Regions from separate parts of the Paraburkholderia sp. BL10I2N1 genome, predicted to be linked through region 2. Evidence: predicted binding sites of a transcription regulator. Region 2 holds the regulator's gene; the other holds the start of a gene.
The links. Region 2 encodes FNR, which switches genes on or off when oxygen is low (the NO sensors DNR and NnrR bind a similar motif). Its sites were predicted from a motif close to TTGATNNNNATCAA; they were not measured.
Positions count from the first base shown of each region.

Region 1 (9,830 bases), 2.3 Mb from region 2:
GAGCGTTTCGTCAGGTTCTCGACGTGCCCCGTCCTGCTGGTGCGTGAAGTGCAGCCGGCACTTTGAGACAAAACAGAGTCCCCGGACCGTGTTGACATTGACGCGCAGACACCTCGTTGAGTCCTGGCGTCAAACGCCGTCCTTTTTGCAGGCAGGGCCGGTTATGCGACGTCGTCGTCCGCGAACACGCCGTGTTCCGCTACGGCAGCGTCCGGATCGACGCATTGCACGTGCCAGTGTCCCTGTTCGTGCACGGGCCCCTGGTTGCCGCACCAGTCAGCCGTCCCCGTTTCACCTTCGAATGGGCCATGCTGGCCGCTCATGTCCAGTCCGTCGAGTATGCACAGGGGGCGCGTGTCGTGTGGCGCGCAGATGAACGTGTTGCCGTGGTCCACGATCCACGCGCCCCATTCGGGCAGATCGAGTCCGACATGACCCTCGCGGGACCATTTATGTGCCTCCACATCCACCCAGAGGATGGCGTACGCGCGAGATGAACGGTAATGCGCATGGTCTTGCTCCAGTTGCCGTGCCCGCAGGCAGGCTGCGGCCGTGATGTCACTGACTCAGAACCCACACGATCAGCGTATGGGTGTCTTCAGGCGTAATCGGGCCGCCGCGGTCGGCGGGAAGCGGCATCGCCGTGTCGCCCCAATGCGCCTTGCCGCCGAGCCTCAGCTTGTTTTCGAGCATGAGGCGCGCATTGGGCACCTTGCGATAGCGCTCGGCGATCTGCTGGAACGACGGGGCGAGGAACGGGGAGTCGGTCGTGTGGCAGAACATGCAGCGATGACTGTCGATCAGCGCCGCTGGTTCAGTTTGAGCAGGCGCCGGGTTGCTCGCGGTGACGAGCAACCCGACGATGCTGAAAGCGACGTACGTGCTTTGAAGGACCCTCACGAAACACACTCCCGGACAGGTTTTCGTTCAGTGTACGGGCGGCGTGTATTGCGTCGTTGATCCATGTCAACGCGATCGACCTGGATGCACCTACTGCCAGCGCGGGCGCCGCTTGCGGGCCGAAACTGACCCTCTGCGCACCCCATGACAGGCACAAGATCATCTGGCGCCGAGGAGCGATTGATCCCGGTCAAGCGTGCCCCGGTACCACGTCTTGCAGTGCAGCACAGGCGGGCTATGCTGTATGAAGGCGCACGTCGCGCGTGGCGACGGCGGCCTCGCCATGCAGCGTGCCGGTGTCCGGGCCGAACCGCTGCCGCGTCACAGGGCCACGCATAGCGCGAGGCGAGTGTCATGCATATTCATTTTCCGCCGGAAATGCCAGAGTATTGCGCGAGGGATCTGGTGGTTGCCTTTACGGCTGTGGTGGACGGCAAGCGGGTTCAATGCGCCGTGACGGCAGAGGCGCTTGAAGATCATTTCGGCGCGGCGTCGCTGCGTGAGGACGATCTGCTCAGCGCGTTCGAAGCACACCGGTCCGCAATCGAACATTCGGCTGAGCGGATGTTGAAGGAAGTCGAAGGCAAGCCGGTGCTTCTGCATAGCGGGTTTTTCAGGTTCTGCCAGTGAATCTTCCAGGTCGGTGGCCGCGGACGCTGGCGCAGCGCCTTTCTGGCGTGCGGACAAACCGTTAAGGCAGGCCGTTCAGGAGGTGAACGATGCGTGCGATGGTATTCGACGGCAACTCGACGCCGCGCTGCTCCTCGCCCCGGTGGGCGCGCTGGTGCCCGTTGCGCTCAAGGCGGAGGCGAAGGGCGGCATCGTCGTGTGCGGCGGAATTCACATGAGCGACATTCTGTCGTTTCCATACGCATTTTTGTGGGGCGAGCGGCACGTCGTACCCACGGCAGCGATAACCCGTGCGCCGTGGCGGTTCGGCGCGGATCTGCTTTCGTCTGACTCTGCCTCGCTAGGTCTGGCCTGCCAATGCGTATAAGCATATAACGTGCGCGCGGGAGGGTCGCCCTTTCGTCTGGCTTCCCGCTATTTCGCCGGCTTCCGTGCAGAACGGGTGGCCCGCCTTGATCCTGGTCAACCCTGTGGCGTTCGACGTCTCGCAGACTAGAATTCCCTTATGCGGCGCTGGAATCCGCGCTAACAACAGGAGCGGGCGTAAGCCCAGGAGGCGGTCATGTACAAACGAATCTTCACCGCGATCGACGGCAGTGAATCCGCGCAGCGCGCGCTCGACGAGGCCGTGAAGCTGGCGCAGGTGACGGACGCCACGGTGACGGCTGTTTGCGTCGTGCAGCATGCGGCGAAACTCGTGGACGTGGGTGCCGGTTTCGTCGACGAGCCGCCCACCACAGCGGCGAGCGAGGCAGCCACGGCGGCGCTCGAACAAGCGGAAGAACGCTTCAGGCAGGCTCGCGTGAAAGGCGTCGCCCGCGCGGTCGACGCCTGGGGCGAAGACGTCGCCAGCGTGCTGAGCCGTGCGGCCGACGAATGCGAGGCCGACCTGATCGTGATCGGTACGCATGGCCGGCGCGGCTGGCGCCGGATGCTGCTGGGGAGCGTTGCGGAATCATTGGTGCGGATGACTGAGGTGCCTGTATTGCTGGTGCGGCACGATCCGGATGCCGAGTACATTCCTTCCGGCCTGTAAGGGGTTGGGCGAGAGAGGACGGTCAAGCTCGCCTTGCCTGCCGGTGGCTCAGGATTAAAAGCTGGCAAAAGAAACGCCCGGAAGCCGGGCGCCAGAAATTGCACGGGGATTTGCTCCGCGCAAAGCCTCCCTTTGGCGGCGTGCCTGCGGCGGAGCTAGTGCGACATCAGCACCGGCACGGTCATCGACTGCAGCACTTTGCGGGTCGCGCCGCCCATCACCCGTTCCTGCCACCGGGCGTGACCGTACGCGCCCATCACCAGCAGGTCGCTTCCGTCGTCGGCCACGTGCGACAGCAGGGCCTCGCCGATCGATGCGTCCGGCGCCACGGTGATGTCCCTGACTTCGACCTTGATCCCATGGCGCGCCACGACCGCCGCGATATCGGTGCCAGGAATCCGGCTGCCGGGCCGCTCGTCTTTCGCACCGTTGACCGTGAGGATCGTCGTCTGTTTCGCGTGCTTCATGAGCGGTAGCGCGTCGTGGACAGCACGCGTGGCTTCGCGGCTGCCGTCCCACGCCACTGTTACGCGCGCGCCCGTCGACGTAAAGCTGCCCGTATATGGCACGGCCAGCACAGGACGCCCGGTCGACATCACCAGGTCTTCGGGGAAATGCTCACCGACATAAGCGTCGGGATCGTCCGGGTCGTCCTGGCCGGCAACGATGAGATCGGCGCAACGCGCGAGGCGCGGAACCGCGACGTTGGCGAAGTCGTCCGTGCTGATCCAGTCGGCCTCGATCTTTGCGCGCGCGGTTTCGGCGCGAAACAGGCGCTCGATCGCGGCGCGGCGCTCATGCCGCTGGCTTTCGTGATCGGGGTACTACGCAGCCGTGCCCGCCATGACATAGAACGAGCGCGGATCGGGCGTGAAGACCGCGAATATCCCTGTGAGATGCGCGTCGAAGCGCTTTGCGATCTGCAGGGCGAATTCGAGTCGCGGATGGGCACACCGACTTGTGTCGAGATGAACAGCGATGCTTTTGTAGCTCATTGCGGCAACTCCGGTAATGAACAGGATGATGGGAATCGACGTCATCTGGAGTCTATGAGGACCGCAGTTGCAAGGCTTGACACAGATCAACCGCCCGCTGGCGGAACGCTGCTTGATGGAAGTCAATGAGCCGGGCCAAGGTTGGACTACACTGGTCAGGAACTGCTGTTGTCGGAACCCCGCGACTTTCTCGCCGTTGAAAGGAGCTCATCATGGCGACTGAACTCAACACTTCATTCGATATCTATCGCGCGAATCTCGACCTGGCGCTACGGATGGTCACCTTCGGGCTGGAGGGCCGCCGCGATGCGTGCGCGTTCCAGACGCAGCGGATCAATCGTGACCTCGCTGCGATCAGGAAACTGCAGGAAGCCTCGAGCCGATCCAAAGACCTGAACGAATACAACGCTGCGTGCCAGTCGATGTGGCAGGATTACCTGACGGCCAGCACCAGCATCTGGCAGGAGGCGCTGGGCTCCGCGGTGCGTAACCAGACCGCGTTCGGCGACGAGATGCGTGAGGCGCTGCAAAGCTGGCAGTCGGCCTGGACCACGCAGTGCCAGAAGGCGGCCGACGTAAGTGGGGCCGGCACACCGATACGGGAGTGGATGGAGCGTTTCGAGCAGGCGATTACGGGCACGACCCCGGGCGCGATGCCGGAAGGCAACAAGGGTGCCGAACCGACCCAGACAGCCGCAGAGGGCGGGCGGGCGAAGAAGGGGGAGCAGCATGTCGGCTAGACGCGTTGCTTTTGTCACGGGCGGCATGGGCGGACTCGGCGCCGCCATCAGCCGCCGGCTGCACGATGCCGGCATGACTGTCGCGATGTCGCATTCACCACGCAACGACCACATAGCGACGTGGCTCACGCACGAACGCGAGGCCGGCCGCCACTTCCGGTCTTTCGAAATCGATGTGACGGACTTCGGGTCATGCGAGCGCGGCGCGCGGCAGGTGCTGGACGATTTCGGCGCCGTCGATGTGCTGATCAATAACGCGGGCATCACGCGCGACTCGACCTTCGTCAAGATGACGAAGAGCGACTGGGACGCCGTTCTGCGCACCGATCTGGACGCGCTGTTCAACATGACCAAGCCGTTTATCGGCGGCATGATCGAGCGGCATTTCGGGCGGGTCGTCAACATCGGGTCGGTGAATGGTTCGCGCGGCGCGTTCGGCCAGACGAACTATTCGGCCGCGAAGGCGGGCATCCATGGCATGACGAAGTCGCTGGCGCTCGAGGTGGCGAAATATGGTGTGACCGTCAATACGGTCTCGCCCGGCTATCTGGCGACGTCGATGGTTGAATCGGTTCCGAAGGACGTCATGGAAAAGAAGATCCTGCCGCAGATTCCGGTCGGCAGGCTCGGCCAGCCCGACGAGATCGCCGCGCTGATCGCGTTTCTTTGTTCCGATGACGCTGGATTCATCACCGGCGCGGATTTTGCGATCAACGGCGGCATGCATATGTAATGAGGCATGAGATCGTCGATGTGGCGTCCCCCGGCAAGGTGGCGCGCGAGCCGTCGATGCTGAAGACGGTCCGTTCCGGCCGGCTTGATCCGACGCAACTGATCACTCATCGCTTTCATCTGGAAGAAATGGGGAGCGCTTACGATGCGTTCGGTCGCGCGGCGGATACGCATGCGTTGAAGGTCGTAATCCAGGTGCCGGAGACGCCGCGCCGTGCCGGTTACGCGTGTGGCCTTCCCGGTCAACCTCAGGATCGAAACGGGATACGACAGTCAAAGAGTACCTCTTGCCGCAAACGCGTCATGGAATCACGTCGACCGACGACCTTGCACTGGCACGCCTCGCCAAAAGTGCAGCCTGATGTCCTGATTCATGAACGCACGTGGCTGGCACAAACGCCGGAGATGAGCAGATGAATGACGCGTATGAGAGGCGAGCCCTTTTGCTTCATCTGGGAGACGTGCTGGAAGCGATAGCGAGCGTGGCGAATGAAGGCCACGACGTTCGGACCATGCACGAACTGATCTCCGCCAATGCATCCCTTGCCCGATTCACGCTTCTTGCACAGATCTCGCCCGGCATGCGGGCGCGCGAGTTCGTCCAGCGTGCAAGCCGGGCCTTTGCCTCCTGGCCGCGGGAATTGCTGGAACTGGAGTTGAACCGGGCGGAACTGGCGCTGACGGCACAGCAGGCCCTTTTTGCAAACAATCCGAAGGGCTGGAGCGAGTACGTCGCGATGCTGAGCGCGGAGGTTCCCTGGTTCGGCGACGGGATGTCGCTGGCGGAAGCGGCCGTGACCGGTGAAACGGCCGCGGTCGCCGACGAGACTGAGCCCGTCGCGATGGACAGCGACGTCGAAGCGGTTTCAGAGCAGGAGCCGTCGAATGCGGGCGATGTCGAACGCAACAGCGAAACTGACGTGCCAAGGCGTCGCGAAGGCGTGGAGAGCATCGAGCGCATTTATCCGTCCTGGCCCTGGAAAGCGGACAGCTAGCCGCGGCGCCCGCGTATCACTCATTCAGGCCGTTATCGTAAGGAGAGAGCGATGATCGAGGTGACGAACACTTACGACCTGCAGACCGGCGTCGATCTACAGGCTTACGGCGACTGGGCGAAGCGGGCGGCTGCCGCGATCGTCAGGCAGCCGGGTCTGGTCGAATTGCGCGCGAATCGCAATATGCTCGGCACCCCGCAGATTCGCACGACCACCTGCTGGCAATCCGCTAGCGACTGGGCGAAGTTCGCCGACGGCCCCTGGCATGAACTGGAGCAGGAATTCCGGACCTTCGTGACGAATTTCAAGGTCGAGATGTGGGGGCCTTCCCCGGTCCTGCCTGTACCGCTTCGCCCCGATGATGACAATCAGGCGGGCTTTCTCGGCATGTAGACCGCCATTGCTGCGCGCAGGGATGCAAGTCGTTCGCCCGACAGGCGAGACGGGCGTGTCTCATGGCCCGCGCGTTACGCCGGATACGGCGAGCGGCGACACGCTATTTGCCAGTCGTGCCAGCCGGTATGGCCCGCTTGGTACTCTTGCGGCCTGCCGGAGCAGGTGCGCCGCCAGGCGTCATCTCCGATGCGGACGTGGCACTACCTGTCTCGGCCGGCACCGCCGATTGCTTCGCCAGCGTTTCGGACGAACTCTGCGTTACGGCTTGCGCTTTCCTCCATTGTTCTTGAGCGGATGCAGGAAACTGCTGCTGCATGGCAACAGCGATGTCGGAAAGCTGGTGGCTGTAAGAGAGGATCTGTCCGGCCACGGCAGGCGCGATGAGCGTCGGCAAGGCCAGCAACTCTTGCACGTTGTTTGCCGCGAGTGCCTTGTTGAGCAGTTCCTGGTTTTCGGCGAGGCCGAACTTGAGCGCCTCAAGGTTCAGGGCAGTCAGCTTTGCGAAGGCTTCGAGCGACCGGTTCGCCAGACCGAACAGCACGTCGATGCGTGGGTCCTGCGCAGTGGCCAGCGGGTTGGGAGTAGGCGTACTCATCATTGCTCCGTCAGGTGAAACATCGAATGCGGGATTCCCGGATAGAGGGCTGGAACATCGATGCCGGAATCCGGGCCGGACCTAATGAATATATGCGCTTGCCGCGTTGAAACCAACGGTTTGCGCGAGGATCGGCAATTCGTCTTCATTTCGCATGGGCCTGTGCGGGGACGAGGGCTGGACCATCAACGGACAGTGCGATGGAAGCCAATCCCGCGCACGCGGTGGTGAGAGAATCGTTAAGCGTCAAGGAGACATTTCTCATGACTATTTCAGCGAGAGTAACCGAAAGCGGCTGGGACGTTTCCGTCGAGACCAACGAGGTCGCGGGCGGATTCGCCTGCACCATTCATGTCACCCAACGCACGCCGACGAGATTTTCGAACATCAATTTCTCCATGGCGAGGTGTTTTCAACGGAACGCGAGGCGGTGCTCTCCGGCTTGCGCGAAGGCATGCTCTGGCTCGAGTTGAAGATTGCGAAAACCATCCGGCTGTAAGCCCCGGCTTGCGTAACCTGGCTTCGATTGAGCCGTGTGCCCGGCCACCCCGCGATGAAAATTACCCATGATCCGCAGCGGATACTGTTCGCGGTCGATGGAAGTAGCGGGTCGTTGCGGGCGTTGCGCTCAGGCGTCCCGAAACGGCGGAGTGAAGTGCGGACTCTCGCGCAAACGCGCTACCTCACTGGTGCGGTTTCCGCAGATCAACTCCGCGGCTGCTCTACCGGCAACGGCGTCGCGCGATGGGCAGTTGTGCGGCAGATCTGCCGGATGTCGGCCACTTCCAGGACCGCTTTTTCCGCTCCGCCGCTGGCAACCGCGAGCATGGCTTGGCCGATGTCCGCCGTCGTCAGGATGTGATCGGGCAACAGACCGCGCAGGATCGTCAGCAGCGGGTTCGCGATAGCGTAGAGGATCCGGTATGAACGCGTCTTCGAGCGGATTCCGTCTAGAGGCTGAATCGCGCCCGGACGAAAGAGATAGACCGCCTTGAACGGCAGACGCTGCAGCGCGTTTTCCGTGCGTCCCTTGACGCGCGCCCACATGCTGCGGCCCCGTTCAGTGCTGTCGGCGCCCGCTCCCGACACATACACAAACGTCATGTCGGGATTGAGGCGAGTGAGCGTCCGTGCGGCCGCGAGCGTGAGGTCGAAGGTCAGCCGGCTGTAGTCCGTCTCGCTCATTCCCGCCGACGACACCCCCAGACAGAAAAAGCACGCATCGAATCCTTTCAGTGACGATTCGATCGAGTCGTAGCTGAACATGTCGTGGTGAATGAGTTCGCGCATGCGCGGGTCCAGTTGACCCGTCGATGTACGGCCTACCGCCTGCACGAGGTCGACGTCCGCCGACCGCAGGCATTCGCGCAGCACGCCTTGTCCTACCATGCCCGTAGCGCCGAATATCAGGATCTTCATTGCGGGCCTCCTGGCCACTTCACGTGTGTGAGGTTCTCCGATATTTGCCATAGTTGCGCGGCCACTGCGGTGTCCAGAGCGCGCTTCGCGATGGCGGCCTCGCCGACGGGGCCTTTCAGCTCGAAGAGACCCGACGGCCCATAGTAGCCGGCCGCCTTTGCGTCGGGAGAGGTGGCGGCAAACAGCGTCGGCAGCGCGCCGTCAGCAGCGGACTGGCTCATCATCGGCTCGAGGGTCCAGCGATTGATTTTTTGCAGCACGCCGTCGCCCGGGCCGTTGGCGATCAGGTCGGTGCGTGCGTAGCCCGGATGCGCTGCGTTGCAGAGCAACTCCCAACCGTGCGCATCGCTGCGCCGCTGAAGTTCGAAGGCAAACATCAGCATGGCCAGCTTCGATTGTGCGTAGGCCGGCCATGGTTCATAGCCGTGGGCCCATTGCAGGTCGTCGAAATGGATCGCCGCGCGCAGCCTGTGCGCGATGCTCGCGAGGTTGACGACGCGCGCTTGCCGGCCTCGGCGTAGTAGAGGCAGCAGTTGGGCCGTCAATGCGAAGTGGCCAAGATAATTCGTGCCGAACTGCAACTCGAAGTTGTCGGGCGTAGTTTGCCGCGTGGGCGGTGCCATCACGCCGGCGTTGTTGACCAGCAGGTCGAGGGCATCGCGCCCGCTCGCGAAATGTTCGGCAAACTGCCGGACCGACGCGAGGCTCGTGAGGTCGAGCTGCGCGTAGCGGATCGAAGCGCCCGGATGACGTGCGCGGATCCGGTCGAGTGCCGCACGCCCTTTTGCTTCGTTGCGTCCCGTCAGAACGACGTCGGCGCCGGCACCAGCCAGTCCCATCGCCGTTTCAAGTCCAAGGCCGGCGGTCGCGCCAGTAATGATCGCGAGGCGCCCGGCCTGGGGCGGAATATCGACGGTGCTCCAGTTAGCCATATCGCGCGTCCTTATACCTTGGGAAACGCCGGCACGGGGCCGGGCGCTCCAAAGTCAGTGGAGAGGCTGACTTCGTGCCATTGCGCAGCGCTCGCAGCGCGGGTCCGGTCGCCTTTGCCGGAAAAGTGAAGCGCGTCGCTGCCAAGCAGAAAATGCGCCGGCAAGTTGTCGTGATACGCGAGCCGAAGCACCACTTCCGCCACCCTGGCGGGATCGCCGGTTTCGTTTCCGACGTACTGGCCGAGCAGTTCGACAATCTTGCCTACCGAAGGCAGATAGTCCGGAAGCAGGTCGGGGAGGGCGCTGCCCGCCTCGGTGCTCCAGTCGGTTTTCATGCTGCCAGGTTCGAGCGCCGTCACCTTGACGCCAAACGGTGCAAGCTCCTGGCTGATCACCTCAGTGAAGCCGCCGACCGCCCATTTTGCCGCTTGATATGCGCTGAATCCCGCCATGCCAATGC
Region 1 is NZ_SNWA01000002.1:99,154-108,983, forward strand. It holds gene B0G77_RS45570 (universal stress protein) at 1-66, shown strand, start outside; gene B0G77_RS22310 (DUF3564 family protein) at 162-464, opposite strand; gene B0G77_RS22315 (cytochrome C) at 559-864, opposite strand; gene B0G77_RS22320 (DUF1488 domain-containing protein) at 1,255-1,530, shown strand; partial or broken gene B0G77_RS22325 (alcohol dehydrogenase) at 1,643-1,825, shown strand; gene B0G77_RS22330 (universal stress protein) at 2,093-2,566, shown strand; partial or broken gene B0G77_RS22335 (universal stress protein) at 2,722-3,561, opposite strand; gene B0G77_RS22340 (hypothetical protein) at 3,774-4,301, shown strand; gene B0G77_RS22345 (beta-ketoacyl-ACP reductase) at 4,291-5,034, shown strand; partial or broken gene B0G77_RS44425 (alcohol dehydrogenase) at 5,085-5,231, shown strand; gene B0G77_RS22355 (hypothetical protein) at 5,447-6,028, shown strand; gene B0G77_RS22360 (hypothetical protein) at 6,080-6,421, shown strand; gene phaP (TIGR01841 family phasin) at 6,525-7,019, opposite strand; gene B0G77_RS44430 (hypothetical protein) at 7,126-7,518, shown strand; gene B0G77_RS22375 (NAD-dependent epimerase/dehydratase family protein) at 7,725-8,438, opposite strand; gene B0G77_RS22380 (SDR family oxidoreductase) at 8,435-9,370, opposite strand; gene B0G77_RS22385 (SDR family NAD(P)-dependent oxidoreductase) at 9,382-9,830, opposite strand, start outside.
Region 1: the regulator FNR is predicted to act here: its motif matches at 1,983-1,996, upstream of B0G77_RS22330 (universal stress protein).

Region 2 (9,830 bases):
TTCGCACGACAATCCCGCAACAGTGCGTGCGTGGCGCTGGCTTCGCTGGGTCCTGTTCGCGTTTAGCCTGCTTGCGATTCCAGCGTTCTACATGCAGCTCACCGCTGGCTCGTCTTTCCTGTTCGAACTGGGACGAGCCTTATATCTGTGCATGTTTATGGGTTTTGCGAGCCTGCTTGCGTGGATAACGTATCTGAGTCGCGAACGAGGGCGATTTCTTCGCCGCAACCGTTTCGATGCCCTCATCCTGGTTGGAGCAGCGGCAAGCGCTACATGGGGCATCACACCGTGGCCGCCGCTGGAGTGGGTGCTACGAATAGCCTTCATGGGCGTCGTGGCAATGCGAATCGTGTTTTCATTACGTGACTTTCTTTCGCCTAATCGATTGCTGTGGCTCTTCGTTGCCGCCGCGGTTCTACTCCCAGCCTCCGGGGCGGTGTTCTACTGGCTGGAGCCGCGCGTGCATAGCTATGCGGAGGGTGTGTGGCTTGCATTCGAGAGCAGTGCGACGGTTGGATACGGGGACATTGCACCAACGACCCCGGCATCCCGCATTTTTGCCGCCTTCGTTGTGCTGCTTGGATATGGCATGTTGTCGCTGGTGTTTGCGAGCATCGCAGCCATGTTTGTGGGCCAGGAAGAGAAGGCGCTGCGGCGCGAAATGCACCGCGACATCAGACACCTCCACAGCGAGATAGCCGCCCTGCGAAAGGACGTGCACGACCTGCGCGAAGCAGGTATTCGACGTGGCTCGTCCGTTGACAAGGATCACCGCAATGTGGCGGACTGAACAGCGTGCAGAGTGAAATAACGTCCTTTCATACTGCGCCCGCTACGCGAGCGCGCAGCTTTTGACGCACGTCAACAATCGAGACAGAAATGCGCCGATGATGATTTGACAGGTTGTTGCAGCGAACGCTGGCTCATTTGCGCGCCGCGAGGTGGTTTGCCCGGCAGACGGCGTTTCATGAACGGCTCGGTCCTGGCGTTGTGCCGCCGCCGTCCATCCGGTGGATAACGCCGCAAGGGGCGTTGTGAAGCGTACTCGGGCGAGTTCGGAATTTGATGATTTGAGGCGGGACGCTTCTGAGAGGTGATTGATGGGAGTCGGCATGCAGATAGCGTATCTGGGGTTTGCCGGGTCGACGCAAATCGAAGCTGAGGCGGGCGCGCAGTTCGTGCGGCTCGAGCGCTTCGCGAAGCATATCTCTGGTTGCCACCTGGCGATCGAAGCGACCGCTGCGGGGTCCGGGCATCGCCAGTACGAAGTGCGCCTCATTCTGGTCACGCGCACGAACGATCTTATCCCCGTCGAACATTCCCTGGCCGAGGATTCCGATGTCGCATTGCGCATGGCGTTCGACGCTGCGGTCAGGCTTGTCGAACAGAGGATCGGGCGATCCGGAATCTCACCCGCGCCGGATATGCGAATATCGCAGAGCGTTTTTTCTGGTCGTTTTAATCACATGGAGCAGACCGTCATGTATGACCATATGCTGGTTGCAGTGGATGGTAGCGAATCCTCGAAGCGCGCGCTTGCGGAAGCCATTAGTATGGCATCCGTGTCGCAGGGGAAGATCACTGCAGTTTATGTGCTGGAGAGTTCCACGACGTTTGCCTATGCGGGCGAATATGACCCGCTCGCGTTGACGAGGGCGATGCGTAGCGACGGCGAGCGCGTACTTGCAGATGCACGCGCGCAGATGGCGCAGCACGACGTCGCCGGCGACGCAGAGATCGTCGAGACTGAGGGACTCTCCGAGGACGTTGCCAGTTGTCTGCAACGCACGCTGGAACGTATCGGGGCAGACCTCGTCGTGCTTGGCACGCACGGCCGGCGCCGCATCCGGCGAATGGTGATCGGTAGCGTCGCCGAGCGCTTTGTCAGATTTTCGACGTGCCCCGTACTGCTGGTGCGGGAAGGACGACAAGCACTTTAAATGGAACGGGCGCGGCGGGAGCGTGTGCGACGGCTGACCTATGTCAAATGGAATCCGGGGGCGCGAGTTCAGTCTTCTCCTCACGGCATACGGCGCGTTCCGCAGCGCCGAAAAGGAGAAAACCATGATACGCGCGGAACACAGGATCGTCATAGCAGCTGTTGCCGTATTTGTCTCGCTGGGCGGGATGGTGACTGCGATTCGCGGCCTGCTGTTCGACTTGGATAGTCTGACGCGGTACGGCGTGATCATCGCTGGCATTGGTGTGGCGTGCCTTGCGTTCATGCTCAATCCGCGGCCCACGGACCGGCCATGAGTTCGCGCCGCGCAAGCCGCGCGCGCATTTCCTTTGGCAAACTGAAGCCATGAACGGCATTCTCCGTCTCGCGTTCAAGCTGCTCATCTGGGTGATGGATCCGGCGGTGCAGACGATTGCCAGCAGCATCGGCATGTCGGACTATGTGCTCGATGCGGTGCGCAGCATCGACGGCGTCAAATATGCAGTGCCGCTTTATTCAGGTGCCGCGCTTGTCAAGCTGCGCGACGGCACCTATCAGGCAGTGACCATCATTGGGCTCGACGACGCAAGCCTGTTCGGCTGGCCGAAGATGAAACAGGGCGCATCGAGGACATCTACGCCGAAAACGGCTTCATCGTGATCGACGACACGGAATTCGTTAAGCTGCACAATCCGACGCTCGGCACGGACTTCGAGTTGAATGACCATCGCGGCGTAGTGGCGAGAAACGGATGCTGGGATGACCTTGGGGCGACCAATACGGCACCTCTGCAATTCGGGTCATCCGTACATCAAGATCCAACGTTGCGAAGCCACGGCGCAAGCGCCAGATCGCCCCAGCCCAGCGGAGCGAATACGTGCCCACCCGACAGTTCAACGGATTCCAGAAACGAGTCAAGCGTCGCACCGGCCGGGATATGAATAGGTGGGCCGCCGACGAAGCTTTCGGTGCGCAGCCACGGCACATCGCCGCGATTGATCTCGAGGGCGCTGAATGCCTGGCCGTCACGGCCCTTGTCGGGGTGAAGAGCGGTCCGTCGAAAGCAACCTTCAGGATCTGGTCGGCGCTGTCGTCGTATGGCTCACCGGCGTGCGTTTCGTAGGGTGACAGGTCCCAGCGGTCGCCGCATTGATGGTGGAGTGGCAGGCGGGTGAAATACGCCCACGGTGCGCGCACGAAACAGAGACCGTACGCGTGCCGGACTCCGTCAAGGTTGACAGTCAGACTCATAATATCAACCCACTTTGACAGAAAGTGTGGACGATTGGCGTGGGTTATCCGAGGTCATCGTCCGCAAATACGCTATGTTCAGCGTCGGCCGGATCGTGATCGATGCACTGCACATGCCAGTGCCCCTCCGCGCGCAGCAGACCTTCGTCGCCGCGCCAGTGCGCGGCGCCCGTTTCGCCCTCGAATGGTCCGCTTGCGCCGCGCATGTCCAGTCCGTCGAGCATGCATAGGGAGCGCATGTCGTGCGGGGCGCGAATCAACGTGTTGCCGGAGTCGGTCGACCAGGTGCCCCATTCGGGAAGCTCAAGGCCGAAGTGACCCTCGCGGGACCATTTGTGAGTCTTGTCATCGAGCCAGAGAATGGCATATGCGCAGGGATGGACCCTGTCAAACGTATCGAGATGGACCGTAATGCGCATGATGTTCTCCAGTCGCTTTGGGCTGCACACGATGACTCTGCTCTGCGGCAAGGATGTTATTGACTCAGTACCCATATGATCAGTGTGTGGGCGTCCTCGGGCGTTATCGGTCCGCCGCGATCGGCCGGCAGGGGCATCGCGATATCGCCCCAATGGGCCTTGCCACCGAGCCGCAGCTTGTTTTCGAGCATGACCCGTGCGTTCGGCGCCTTGCGATAGCGTTCGGAGATCTGCTGGAAGGAGGGCGCAAGAAAAGGGGCGTCATTGGTGTGGCAGAACATGCAATGGTGCTGGTCAATCAGCGCCGACGGTTCAGATTGAGCCAGCACCGTGTTGCTCGCCGCGACGAGCAGGCTAACGATACCGAAGTTGACGCAGGTGCTTTGAAGGGCGTTCATGAAACACACTCCCCGAACAGGTCTTGAACCGAGTGTACGGGAGTCGTGATCCGTGTCGTTGACACATGTCAATGAGACTGTTGTGCGCGAGGAGGAGCGATCTGCTGACCGCATTTGATGCGCACCGGACCAGGATCGAACATGTGGTCAGGCAGACGATGAAAAAAGCCGACGGCAAGCCCGTACGTCTGCATGGCGGTTTTTCAGCTTTTGCGTGGGAGATTGCGCCTGGGCGGGAGGCGTCGGATCAGGATAAACATCCAGCAGGTCACATCGTTACGACATCACGGTCGCCAACGGGCGGCGTGGCGAATGTTCCACCGGCGTTCCTCGACCGATACGCAGAAGCAGTTGTGGCATCGTGTCGAGACCGGGTGTTGCGAGTAGCCTGTCGCGCAAGGTATCGACTTCGATCGGTTGATTGAGATATGAGGCGCTCAATCCCTCAATAACTGCTGTCAGCAGCACACGCTCCAGTGCCTGGCCGACTGCCAGCCACGCGGGCGCGTCATCGACGCCCGTTGCAAGGCACAGAAAGAGCGGCGAACCCGTAACCAGCGACCGGTGCGTCGCCGCCATTCCGTCACCCAGGTCGAACGTGCGAATCGCCAGCGCGACCAACGGCGCCGCGACGTCCTGAAGCACGTGAAGGCCGGCCGACAGCGCCGGCATACCATCCTCGCGGCGGCTTGAGTGAATCCAGCTCGCCAGTTCACGTCGAAAGCGTGGGTCGTGGAACTGCACGAGGTCTGCTTCGGCGATGAGCTCGGCGATACGCTCGCGCTCGCCCACCGCATCGATGCAGATGACGTCGGCACCCTCGGCCATGCCAGCTTCGCGCAGCCTTTGCTGGACGTCGGGCGACACGGGTTCACTGGAGAATGCCGCACGGTTGGTGACGCGCCTGGCAATCGCCTCGAATAGCGGCGCCAGCGTGGCGTCACAATGTCCGTCGGGCACGATCTTCAGATGCGCGAGGACATCCGGATCGGCGGACGACGGGAACAAAGTGATGGCATAGGCAAGCCCCAGGTGACTCAATGCGGCGCGCAGATTGAAAAGCGCTGCGCCGCAGCTGATGATCAGTTCGCGGTCGAACGGATCAACGACAGACAGGGCGCGCAGGCGGTCGGCACACAGCGTGATAGCGTCGCCGTCGACGATGAAATGCCAAGGTTGCGTATTGTGGCTGGACGGCGCGAGCACGGCGTACCGCAACGCAAAGCGCAGCTTCTCTTCAAGGCTGGCGTGTGGATCGAGTTGCTGTTCCGATACGGATCATGCTGCCATGTAGGGCGTTGTTTTCATTCAAGCCTCCCGCGTGACGGACTACCCTGTGACAGATCGCTCTTGAGAGCCAGGCCGATCAGTTTCAGGTAACCGGTTTATCCTGTCAGATTGAGGCACGACACACCTGACCCAGGTCAAGGCACGGCGTCCGTCTCGCGCTGAAATCGGCGCCTGCGACTGCACGCGACCGCACTCATTGTCGCGCCGGTGGTGAGGGATCCAGTTCTGTGCAGGTCAACCGGCGACGTAAGACGAGCGATGCGTGCGATGGTATTCGATGGCAGCCCGGCGCTGCCAGGCGAGATGGAATTATCCGATCCGGCGCCGTCCAGGGGAACGTTGCTGAGGTGACGCAAAAACGGGCGGCCGTCCCGTCGTCCGGATAGCGCATCTGAACGCTCCGCATCTTGCCACCTCATGTCGCCGTTTGTGACAGGGCGCATCCGGTCAGACACGCTCCAGTCCGTCAGGGTTGAGGATGCGAATCTGTTTGCCGCGCGCATCGACCAGCCCCTCACGCTGGAATTTCGAGAACATGCGGCTGACGGTTTCGAGTTTCATGCCGAGGTAGCTGCCGATTTCCTCGCGCGTCATCCGCAGGTTGAACTCCGCCGACGAGTAGCCGCGAGCCCTGAGCCGGGTCGAAAGATTGAGCAGGAAGGCCGCGACACGCTGCTCGGCCGACATCGTGCCCAGCAGCAGCATCAGGACGGATTCCCGGACGATCTCGCTGCTCATCATCCGGTGCACGTGCTGCTGGATTCCCTTGACCTCCCGGCACAACGATTCGAGCAGGTGAAACGGGATGATGCAGACGTTGCTGTCTTCGATGGCAATCGCATCGAAGCTGTGATGGCCTGTGCTCACGCCATCCAGACCGAGTGCGTCGCCCGCGAGATGAAAGCCGGTCACCTGCTCGCGTCCGTCGCGATGCATGACGACGGTCTTGAACGACCCTGCACGCACCGCATACATGCTCTGGAAAGCATCGCCCGTGCGATAGAGCGCCTCTCCCTGCCTGACCATGCGCGTCGAGCAGATGATCGCGTCGAGGCGCTGAAGGTCAAGGGGCGAGAGGCCCTGCGGCAGGCAGACGGCGCGCATGGCGCAACTGGAGCAGCGCGAGGTCGGCCGATTTACCGCAGTTGCAGAGGACGTTCCATTGAGGGCGCGCGGCATGGGCGGCGCGATCCGGACAACTGGCGCGGCGACGGGGTATTGGGCAACGTCAGACATGATGTGCTCCTCTTTCCTGAGTGGCGCATGCGAGCCCGCTTGCGCGCAAATTTCTTGATCGTGTCGCGGGCCAGCAGGAACTCGCTGGTCTTGTCGAAGATGTCGTGCGCTCTGATCGCCATGCAGGCTTCGCGAAATCATCCGGTGCCGGATGGCGAGCGAGTCTTCGACCAGAAAGACCTTCTGCGTTGCATCGGTTGTGTCGCAAGTCATGCGTTTCAGTATGGTCGGTGTTGTCTCAAAATTAAATCGTCCGTGTATGAAGTTCAGGTAGGCGTCGCGGAAGACGTGTAGGGAAAATCCTACGCGACGACGAGCCCGACCCTCTGAAACCACGGATAGTTATGCCGCGCGACGGATTAATTCGGCGCTCAATCCATATTCCCTGGCAATCGACAGCAGTCTGTCGTGCCATTCACAGACGCCGAACAAGTCATCGACGTTTTGCAGGCAGCTCAACAGAGTCACGGTAGATTCGTCGTAGACGTTGATCCTCGTCCGCAACAGCGCCTTGCGCAGCGCGGTAATTCCGGCGTCCATATCAGCGGGGTGACCGAGTGCCGGCCCGATCAGGTACCGGACCGGCACCCCCTCCATCGAAGAGGTGTAGTCGGCAGGACGGGTAAAGCTGCCAGTCGGACACCCACCGCACGATCACCGATATGCTGCGCCGCCCTTCGGGAGCAACGCAGCGCGCCGCTGATCAAAAAGGTGTTCGACTACGTGGTCGAAGATTTCCTGCCTGGTGAGAAAATGAACAGGGCGCATGAGGTGTCTCCCGCGTTGTCTACCGGCCATTGACATCGAATCTGGCTGGCTGTCGATTTCAGTATTGTCGACGCGCAGGTCATGCGAAATTAGCGTTCACGGAGAATCGCGTAGGATCTGCTGATGTGAAGTAGGGAATTTCTGACGTGCGGCAGGGCGCTTTTACAAACGAAGGCTGACCTGCATGCAGCATGAAGCGTAAGAACCTTGCCATGACCTCTGTCGAATCAGGCGGGTGTGTGCCACTTCTCCGTGTCGCAGAAAACGGAAGCAGAACGGCGCCCCGGTCAGATCTCGTCCTCGTCACCAAAAAGCTGTGTCGCAGCGCGTAGCGCACAAGCGCGGCTTCGTGCGGCATCTGCATCTTTTCAAGGATGCGCGTCTTGTAGGTGCTGACCGTCTTCGCGCTGACACACGGCTCCTGGGCGATTTCGGAGATCGTCTGGCCAGCCGCAATGCGTCGGAAATCGTCGAATTCGCGGTCTGACAGACGCTGATGCGGCAACGTATCGACCGGTTCGTTCAGACTCTGCGCGAACTGCTCCGCCATCGCAAGGCTGACGTAAATGCCACCGCTCACGACCTTGGTGACCGCCGAGACCAGTTCGGCGCTGGCGCTTTCCTTCGTCAGATAGCCGGATGCGCCGGCCTTGAACGCGCGTACCGCATATTGCTGTTCCGCATGCATGGTCAGCACGAGGATGCGCAAGGCAGGCTTTTCGTCCTTGATCTGCTTGATGAGCTCGACGCCGTTGCGGCCGGGCATCGACAGATCGAGTACCAGCACGTGGGCTTCCATATCGCGAATCAGTGCGATCGTGCTCGTTCCATCGTTCGCCTCACCGATCACTTCGAAGCCGCTTGCATTCTGCAGGATATGCCGCAGGCCATCGCGCACCAGCGTGTGGTCGTCGGCTATCAGCACCTTTGTCATGGTTGAGCCCCTTCGCCCGTTGCGCGACCCCAATTGTGGCATGGTCGTTCCAATTCTGCCCCCTTCAGGCGTCTGCTGCCGGTACGGGATGCATCTGGCGTGCGCCCGCGACATCCAATGACAACCAGAGCAGCGGTTGATTCTTGTCAAACGTCACGTCGATGCTGCACGGCAGACTGAGTGCTCGGGCAGGGCCGCGACGGCCTCGCCATCATGGGAAAAGGGCGCGAGTCCAGGAGGCGTTCATGTACAAGCGAATCTTCGCCGCAATCGACGGCAGTCCGGCTGCGCAGCTTGCGCTCGAGGAAGCGGTGAAGCTGGCGCAGGCGGCAGATGCCACGGTGACGGCTATTTGCGTCGTGCCGCACGCAACTCAACTTACAGATCTCGGCCCCGCTTTTGTCGACGTACTGCCGACCGGCACCGTGGCAACCGACGCAGCAACGGCGGCGCTCCAGGACGCAGACGAATGCTTCCGGCAAGCTCACGTACGCGGCGTCGCCCGTGTGATCGATTCCTGGGGCGAAGACATCGCCGGCGTTCTCAGCCGCGCGGCCGACGAATGCGAGGCCGATCTCGTCGTGATGGGCACCCACGGACGCCGCGGCTGGCGGCGGACGCTTATGGGTAGTGTTGCCGAGTCTTTCGTCCGGACGACTGATCTGCCCGTATTGCTCGTCCGGCACGATCCGGACGTCGAGCCGATCCCTTCAGGTCTGTAAGACTGCGAGCGGAACTCAATGTGGCGCGTCTTTAAAAGACGCGTCAGCTAAATCAAAGAGAGATGCCCGTCTTTTGCGCTCATCGATGATCGCGAGGCGCAGGCTCTCGCACCTGGTTCCTTGGTGAAGACCGGCCTGACCAGGTCCTGGCGGCAAAAGGCATAGCGGCGGATCAGGTGCGCGTCGTCCTTACGTGCCAGATCGAGCGCGAATTCGACGCGTGCGTCGCTGTGACTGCTGTCGTCGAGATGAACGAGGAGCGTCCGGTAGTTCATGACAGCTCCTTCGCCGCGACGGCAGCCGCGTCGCTGTCGGCATCTGCCGTGGGCGTGCAATGCGCCGGTACCAAAAGGACAGGGCAGTGCGCAATGCGCAGAAAGCGCTCCGCGACGCTGCCGAGCACAAACCGCTGAACACCGCGGCGACCGTGCGTGGCTATCACGACGAGATCGGTGTGCAGGTCGGAGGCGGCCCGCAGAATGTGCCGCGCGATGTCGCCGCCGACTTGTTCGACCTCGATGATCCGCGGCGTCCCAGTCACGCCTTCGCGTTTCATCCGGGCAAGTGCTTCTTTCGTCACATGCGTGCCTTACTGAAACAGGGCGTCGCGTGCATACGACGGGTCGTAGCCCGGCACGTCGTAGGTCATCAATGGGACATCGACGACGTAAAGCGGCTATACCGCCGCGCCCGTCTCCCGGGCCAGCTTCAGGGCAGCAGAGAAAGCCAGGACGGATGGTTCGCTGCCATCGATGGGAGCCAGAATGTTTCTGTACATGGCGTGCCTCGCCGGGATGAGCTGTATGTGAATCCATCATGGGTAGCGAACGGCCGTCCTGTGCTGATCTGGTTCAAGCGGTTCGACGAACCAGC
Region 2 is NZ_SNWA01000002.1:2,424,774-2,434,603, forward strand. It holds gene B0G77_RS33135 (potassium channel family protein) at 1-790, shown strand, start outside; gene B0G77_RS45630 (universal stress protein) at 1,113-1,940, shown strand; gene B0G77_RS33145 (DUF2964 family protein) at 2,065-2,256, shown strand; partial or broken gene B0G77_RS33150 (ABC transporter permease) at 2,306-2,676, shown strand; partial or broken gene B0G77_RS44810 (hypothetical protein) at 2,751-3,190, opposite strand; gene B0G77_RS33160 (DUF3564 family protein) at 3,235-3,609, opposite strand; gene B0G77_RS33165 (cytochrome C) at 3,666-4,007, opposite strand; gene B0G77_RS33175 (nitroreductase) at 4,284-5,213, opposite strand; gene fnr (fumarate/nitrate reduction transcriptional regulator Fnr) at 5,745-6,476, opposite strand; partial or broken gene B0G77_RS33185 (hypothetical protein) at 6,876-7,301, opposite strand; partial or broken gene B0G77_RS33190 (response regulator transcription factor) at 7,589-8,235, opposite strand; gene B0G77_RS33195 (universal stress protein) at 8,481-8,957, shown strand; partial or broken gene B0G77_RS33200 (universal stress protein) at 9,074-9,232, opposite strand; partial or broken gene B0G77_RS33205 (universal stress protein) at 9,229-9,735, opposite strand.